Regions from separate parts of the Alishewanella sp. BS5-314 genome, predicted to be linked through region 2. Evidence: predicted binding sites of a transcription regulator. Region 2 holds the regulator's gene; the other holds the start of a gene.
The links. The regulator LexA, encoded in region 2, represses DNA repair genes until DNA is damaged. The targets are predictions, from matches to a motif close to TACTGTATNNNNATACAGTA.

Region 1: a site for LexA is predicted at 1,608-1,627, ahead of dinB (DNA polymerase IV). Genes of this name have one in related genera too.

Annotation. Positions count from the first base shown of each region.
Region 1 covers NZ_JACEHJ010000002.1:1,611,178-1,615,377, forward strand. The annotation lists gene nrdR (transcriptional regulator NrdR) at 1-33, opposite strand, end outside; gene glyA (serine hydroxymethyltransferase) at 154-1,407, opposite strand; gene dinB (DNA polymerase IV) at 1,640-2,773, shown strand; gene H1D31_RS11905 (cold-shock protein) at 2,879-3,091, opposite strand; gene H1D31_RS11910 (DEAD/DEAH box helicase) at 3,321-4,200, opposite strand, start outside.
Region 2 covers NZ_JACEHJ010000001.1:886,068-890,267, forward strand. The annotation lists gene ctaD (cytochrome c oxidase subunit I) at 1-336, opposite strand, end outside; gene coxB (cytochrome c oxidase subunit II) at 340-1,410, opposite strand; gene lexA (transcriptional repressor LexA) at 1,829-2,452, opposite strand; gene plsB (glycerol-3-phosphate 1-O-acyltransferase PlsB) at 2,589-4,200, shown strand, end outside.

The DNA of each region.
Region 1 (4,200 bases), on a different contig from region 2:
GGTATCATCGGCATTACAAAAGGGACAATACATACTGACCTTTTACCCCCTAGCTAACTGTTCAGGACAAGGCGCTAACAGCCTGTTTAGCCGGCGCTTTGCATAAAAGAATGGCCGCATTAGCGGCCATCACAGCATAGCACGAGTTATGCCTTAGGCATAAACCGGGAAGCGGCCACAGACTTCAGCCACCTGAGCCCGTACCCTGGCAATTACCGCCTCGTCACCACGGCTATCCAGCACATCACAAATCAGGCTGGCAACCAGACGCGCTTCGGCTTCTTTAAAACCACGGCGGGTAATGGCCGGAGTACCGATGCGCAGACCGCTGGTAACAAATGGCGAACGCGGGTCGTTCGGTACTGAGTTCTTGTTTACCGTAATATGCGCCTGCCCTAACCAGGCATCGGCATCTTTACCGGTGATATCTTTATCAATCAGATCCATCAGGAACAGATGGTTCTCGGTCCCACCGGATACGATCTTATAGCCACGGCTGATCATCTCAGCACACATAGCTTTAGCGTTTACCAGCACCTGCTGCTGATAAACTTTAAATTCCGGCTGCAGCGCTTCTTTAAAGGCTACCGCTTTCGCCGCGATGACATGCATTAACGGGCCACCCTGTCCGCCCGGGAAAACTGCTGAATTCAGTTTCTTCTCAATGGCTTCATTCTTCCGGGCCAGGATCAGACCGCCACGAGGGCCGGCCAGGGTTTTATGGGTGGTGGTGGTCACCACATCGGCGATAGGTACCGGGTTTGGATACAGACCCGCCGCCACCAGACCGGCAACGTGCGCCATATCCACCATCAGGTAGGCACCGACTTTATCCGCAATCTCACGGAAGCGCTGCCAGTCAACAATACCTGAGTATGCCGAGAAGCCGGCAATAATCAGCTTCGGCTTGTGCTCTAAGGCCAGGGCTTCAGCCTGATCATAATCAATCACACCGGTTTCAGGATGCAGACCGTACTGTACCGCGTGATAGAGCTTACCCGAGGCGCTTACTGTGGCACCGTGCGTCAGGTGACCGCCATGGGCCAAACTCATGCCCAGAATGGTATCGCCAGCATTTAATAAGGCCAGGAATACCGCAGAGTTCGCCTGCGAACCTGAGTGCGGTTGCACGTTGGCGTAGTCAGCACCAAATAATTCTTTCGCGCGGGCAATGGCTAAATCTTCCGCGATATCCACATATTCACAGCCGCCGTAGTAACGTTTGTGCGGATAACCTTCAGCATATTTATTGGTTAATTGTGAACCTTGCGCCTGCAGCACCCGGGGGCTGGCATAGTTTTCTGACGCGATCAGCTCAATGTGAGCCTCCTGCCGCTCAGTTTCCTGAACCATGGATTGCCATAATTCCGGATCAAAATCCGCAATATTCATATCACGCTTTAACATGCTTTCTCCTGGGCGCGGCTATCACGCTTAACGTTAACGACAGTCTGAAAAACTGGCGGCTATTCTACCCTGAAATAAAAATTGTTGCACCGAAAAAACAGCCGTCCAGACTTCTGCAAAACAAAATCTGCCACCCGCGCCGTTTTTACCAGGCTAAAAATGTGCAGCAAAGTTGCCAAAGCCGCGACCATCGGCTACATTACTGGTTATTCATACAGCGCTGTAAGTAACGATGACTTCGACGCGGAAAATTATTCATCTGGATATGGACTGCTTCTTCGCCGCCGTGGAGATGCGCGATAATCCGCGGCTGCGTGATATTCCGCTTGCCATCGGCAGTGACGGTAAACGGGGTGTTGTCGCCACCTGTAATTATCCGGCGCGGGCCTTTGGTGTGCGCTCCGCGATGTCCAGTCATGAGGCGTTAAAGCGTTGCCCACAGCTGACTTTTGTCCGCGGCAATATGGATAAATATCAGGCAGTCAGTAAGCAGATCCGCCAGATTTTTTTGCGCTACACGCCGTTAGTCGAACCCTTATCCCTGGATGAAGCCTATCTTGATGTCAGTGCCAGCCCACATTTTGCCGGCAGCGCGACACTGATTGCCGAAGATATCCGCCGTAGCGTGTTCGCGGAAACCGGTCTGACCGTCTCCGCCGGGGTGGCACCAAATAAATTTCTGGCAAAAATTGCCAGTGATGAAAATAAGCCGGATGGGCTTTTTGTGTTAACGCCGGCTAAGGTAGCTGACTTTGTTGCCGCTCTGCCACTACGCAAAATTCCCGGTGTCGGCCCTAAGGCAGCAGAGAAACTGGCCAGGCTGGGATTGCAATTTTGCCGCGATATCGTACCGCCGGGTGGTGAAGTGCCGCTGCCGTTACTAAGCGCCCTACTCAAAGAGTTCGGCAGTCAAACTGCCAGTTTATTAGAGCGCTGTCAGGGTATCGATCTGCGGGAGGTGCAACCGAGCCGGGAGCGCAAATCGGTTGCGGTGGAGCGCACCCTGGCCAGCGATTTACACCAGCTAACTGACGCCCAGCAGATGCTGCAACAGTTATTGCCGGATTTACAATGCCGGCTCGAGCAAAGCGGCAAGGCGCATTTACTGGCCAAAATCGGCGTGAAATTAAAGTTTAGTGATTTTCGGCTGACCACAGTCGAGACGCAAAGCCAGCATCTGGATCCGGTTTTACTAAACGAGCTGTTAGCACAGGCCTGGCAAAGACGCGCGGATCAGGGTATTCGCTTGCTGGGATTGCAATTGGGCTTTAAAACACAGTGCGAAGAGCAGTTAAGTCTGCCATTTGAGGTGGCGCTAACGCATCCTAATGAATTTAATAATAGTGCAGTCTGTCTGCCTGGTTAAGCCTGCAGGTTTAAAGCATAGCAGCAGTGCCAACTAAACCGGCAATAAAGTCGGCTGCAATAAAAAGCCGGCGCTAGGCCGGCTCTTTTACAAAAACGAGACTAATTAACCGGTAACAGTGACGTTTTCAGCCTGTGGGCCTTTTTGACCTTCAGTAACTTCGAAAGTTACTTTCTGACCTTCAACCAGCGTTTTACGACCAGTGCCGTTGATGGCGCGGAAGTGTACAAACACGTCTTTGCCGCCGTCACGGGCGATAAAACCAAAACCTTTTTCCTCGTTGAACCACTTCACTGTACCAGAAATTAACTGTGACATAACATTCTCTTACTTAAACAAAAGTTTGCCGGAGCTCCGGCGTCTTAAATATTACCGGCCAGGTAATCGAGCTGATAGATATTCAACCGCATTATCAGTGGCGCTGATGCTGTGGTCAACATAAATACCGGAGCGAGCAGAACTTTCGTTGCTGCACAGGCCGTACCGGCGACATGGCAAGTTTTGCTATGTCACCTTTTGAGTGTAGCAGCAGATGTTGAAAAAATAATCACTCCGGCTGAATTTTTTTCCGCCGCACCGGTGCACTGCCATCATCGCCGCCCTGAAAGAAACGCTTGCCCGTGTCCGCTGGGCTGGCGGCAGGTTTTGCCGCTACCCGTGCTGCCTTGCCAGCACCTGGTTTAGTCAGCTTAGTTTGCGCGGCTTTCTTCGGCGCCACCTTAACTACCGGCTGACCATTAAAGCGTGCTGCCAACCCCTCCAGGGCACTGAATTCTGCTGGCCGTCGCAAGAAGGCTTCTATTTTCTGTAGTGCTGACCAATCCTTTGGCCCCACCAGCGAGATTGCGGTCCCCTTGGCACCAGCACGACCGGTACGCCCTATGCGGTGTACATATTCTTCCGGATGTTTTGGCAAATCGAAGTTAATGACATGCGATACTTGCAACAGATCCAAGCCGCGCGAGGCCAAATCGGTCGTGACCAACACCTGATACTTGCCGCTGGCGAAATCCTGCATCACTTTATTACGCTGTGCCTGATTTAAACGCGCACTTAGCCCGATAGCGGGCAAACCGGCTTGCTGACAAAACTCGGCCAGCCGGCCGGCATCGTCGCGGGTTGCGGTAAAGATAATCAATTGCTTCAGGCTTTCCTGCTGTAACAACTTCGCTAGCAGCGCTTCTTTGTGCGTTAAATGATCGGCAAAATAAAAGCGCTGACTGATATCACTATGTATCTCGTGCCCGCTATTTACACTAACCCGAAACGGATTCATTAACAGCGCCAGCGATAACGCATCTAAGTCGGTATGCTCGAGCGTGGCGGAAAACAACAAGGTCTGCCGTAAGCGGTGAGCGGCGGCTTTATTAATGATGGTCAGTTGTGGCAAGAAACCCAGATCCAGCATCCGATCCGCTTCATCGAGG
Region 2 (4,200 bases):
GGGCAACGCCATATCCGGGGCGCCAATCATCATCGGGATCATCCAGTTCGCCAAGCCGGTAAAGGCTGGCATCACCGCCCCAAACACCATAATCAGACCATGTACTGTGGTCATCTGATTAAAAAATTGCGGCTCAACAAACTGCATGCCGGGTTGGAACAGTTCCAACCGGATCACCATCGCCATGCTGCCACCGATAAAGAACATCACTAAAGCAAACACCAGATACATGGTACCGATATCTTTATGGTTAGTAGTAAACAGCCAGCGTTTTATCCCGGTTGGCTTATGGTCATGATCATGGTCATGCTCGTGTTCATGTGTAATAGCTGACATCGCTTACTCTCCCTTACCCTGCTGCACAGCGTAAACATCCGCAGCCTGCACGGCATCACCGGTATTATTATCAAAGGCATTGCGGGTATAGGTAATGACCGCGGCCAGTTCTTTCAGGCTGAGCTGCCGGCCAAAGGCCTGCATCGCCGTACCAGGTTTACCATTGACGATAATATCGATATGGGCGCGCCGGTCATTCAGCACCAGCTGACTGCCGCGGATCGCCGGGAAGATGCCGGGTAAACCGTTACCGCTGGCCTGATGACAGGCAACACACCAGCCCTGATACACCCGTTCACCGGTAGCCATCAGTTCTGCCATGTCCATATTCATCGCCAGTAATTCACGCTCTGCTGCCTTTGCTGCGGCAATACGGGCTTCTTCCTGTACCACCCAGGCCTGGTAATCCGCAGGCTCTTTCGCAATCACTACTACTGGCATAAAGCCATGATCTTTACCGCAGAGCTCAGCACACTGACCACGATAAATGCCAGGCTCATCAACCCGGGTCCAGGCTTCATTAATAAAGCCGGGGTTAGCATCTTTTTTAACGGCGAAGGCGGGCACCCACCAGGAGTGAATCACGTCGTCAGAGGTCATCAGAAAGCGAACTTTTTTACCGGTGGGGATCACCAGCGGCCGGTCAACTTCCAGCAGATAGTTCTCGCCTTTGGCCAGCTTGTTAGCAATTTGCTCACGTGGGGTAGCCAACAGGGAGAAATATTCGATCTCATGATCAAGATATTTGTAATGCCACTTCCACTGCGAGCCCGTCACTAATACGGTGACATCTGCAGCCGAGGTATCTTCCATCGCGATTAAGGTTTTGGTGGCAGGTATTGCCATACCAATCAGAATCACCACCGGAATGGCGGTCCACAGAATTTCAACCTTAGTGCTTTCGTGAAACTGAGCCGGCTGCACTCCCCGCGCTTTGCGGTGGCGAATGATGGACCAGAACATGATCCCAAACACCACTGCACCGATAACGCAACAAATCCAGAAAATTGTCATATGCAGTTGATAAACCTGCTGACTAATTTCCGTAACGCCCCGGGTCATATTTAAAGGCATGGATGTTGATGCATTTGCCGATGCGGCAAAAAGCAGGGTCGGCAGCGACCAAAGCAGACAACGCGCGTTTGTCACTGTACTTCTCCTCTGTCATTTGCAAAGCAAATTGCAGAAACCAAGTACACAGAACTACACGGTTTTTTTACTACCCACCCAACCGAATCTATGTGCTATACCCTTCATCCTTAAAGATTCGGGGATATAAGTTTCGCAATTTATTATTGTTATTGTTCTTGGGTTGATTTCGAGGCTAGCGCTGAAATCAGTAGCGGCACACCTGTTGTTATTTTTTCGCCGGCTACCGTCTAAGAATTATCCAGGATGAAGATTATGTAAACCCCTAAAATGCAAAAGTGCCGATAAAACCAACAGGTCATACCAGCACTTTTAAAAATAAGCTATTGAGAAATTTTATAAATTATAACCAGCTACCGTTACGGATCACCCCAACTGCCAAGCCTTCTATGGCGAAAAATTGCTGTCGCAAGTCAACTTTTATCACCTCAAAATCCGGATTTTCCGGTAACAGCAATACCTGATGGCCATCGCGCTGAAAGCGTTTTACCGTGACTTCATCATCGACCCGCGCGACGATGACCTGACCTGGCTGCGCCTGCTGGGTTTTGTGCACGGCCAGTAAGTCGCCATCCAGAATACCGATATCCTGCATACTCATACCTTGCACCCGCAATAAGAAATCAGCATGCGGTTTAAACAGGTTGGCATCGATCTGGTAATGATCCTGGACATGCTCTGCTGCCAGGATCGGCTGACCGGCGGCGACTTTACCAATTAATGGCAAACCCAGTTGCTCCGGGGGCGCGTCCTCTTCCAGTAAACGGATCCCACGAGAGGTGCCGGGTAACATCGCGATCACACCTTTCTTGGCCAGAGCTTTTAAATGTTCTTCCGCTGCGTTAGCTGACTTAAAGCCCAGCCGCACGGCAATTTCTGCCCGCGTCGGCGGCATACCGGTTTCCTGTTGATAATCCTTAATCAGCTGCAGAATTTCTGCCTGTCGTGGAGTAAGAGGTCTGTTCATGCTGGCTACCCATACAGTATTTACTGTGAGTATATACAGTCTTTCTGGCCTTGCCAAGTTTTCAGCGCGAACAAAACTTGCTGCTATGATCAGCTATGCTATTCTTAGCGCCCATTTTTTTCAGGTCAGTAAGGTTATGTTGTCAGGCTTTAAGCTGTTTACCAAACTGTTACGATGGCCCATCCGGCTGTTGGTGAAATATAAAATTGTGCCCGATAATCCTCTGCATGCGCTTGGAGTCGAGCCCGGACGGCCCTTGCTGTATATCTGCCATACTGAGTCCGCCAGCGATTTGGCAACCTTACGCCGGGTATGTCAGCAGTTACAATTACCTGATCCGCTATCGAAGGTGCAATTAGGGTCACAGCTATTACCACGAACCCTGTTTCTGGAGCAACCACACCGGCTGATCGGCGGGCGTGGCAAAACCCGGGCCCTGCAACAAGGCCAGCAATTGTTAGCCGCCCATCTGGCACAGCCTGAGCTAAGAGCGCAGTTAATGCCGGCTGCCATTTTATGGGGCCGGGCACCGGGTAAAGAGAACAGCATTAAATGGCTGATTGGCGAAGCACACTCACCAAACTGGCTGGCAAAATTACTTATTGTGCTAATTTCCGGACGCCATACGCTGGTGCGACTGAGTAAACCCGTGGATCTGCAACAAATGGCGGCCCAGTTTGGTTCCGCACCGGAAACGGCGCGTAAACTGTTACGGATGTCGCGGATCCACTTTTACCGGCAACGGCTGGCGGCAACCGGGCCCAAACTGATGCAACGTAATCAGTTATTTAATGCGTTATTGGCTTCACCGGCGCTGAAAAAGGCCATTGCCGACGAGGCCGAGACTAAACGCATCAGTTATCAGGCGGCCCAGCAGGAAGCCCGCAAGTTATTGCAGGAAATTGCCGCAGACTACCGCACCTCGACACTGCGCTTTGGCGACCGTATCCTTAGCTGGTTATGGCAAAAACTCTACTACGGTATCAAGGTAAAAAATGCCGATCAGCTGCGCGAGCTGGCACAAAAAGGGCACGAAATTGTCTATGTCCCCTGTCACCGCAGCCATATGGATTACTTATTACTTAGCTACATCATCTATCATCAGGGCCTGGTGCCGCCGCATATTGCGGCCGGTATTAATCTGAACTTCTGGCCAGCCGGTACCATTTTCCGCCGCGGTGGCGCTTTCTTTATCCGACGCAGCTTTAGTGGCAACAAGCTGTACTCAGCCGTATTCCGTGAATACCTGAGTTTGTTGTTTATCAAAGGTTATGCCGTCAAGTATTACACTGAAGGCGGTCGCAGCCGCACCGGCCGGCTGTTGCAGCCCAAAACCGGCATGCTGGCGATGACAGTACAGTCGATGCTACGCGGTATCGATCGCCCGGTCACGCTGGTACCGGTGTATCTGGGTTACGAGCATGTGATGGAGGTCAATACCTACCTTAGCGAACTGCAGGGCTCAGGTAAGCAAAAAGAATCGGTGTTTGGCGTACTGAAGGCAATCCGTAATCTGCGCGATTATGGCTATGGCTATGTCAACTTTGGCGAGCCGATTTCACTGAACCAGTATCTGAGCCAGCAAGTGCCAGCGTGGAAAAGTGAAATTAACCCACTGGAAGCACCTAAACCGCAGTGGTTAAATCCGGTGACCGGCAAGTTGTCCGAGCAGATTATGCGGCATATCAATCAGGCGGCGGCATTGAACAGCATTAACCTGATTGCCCTCTGTTTGCTGGCCAGCGATA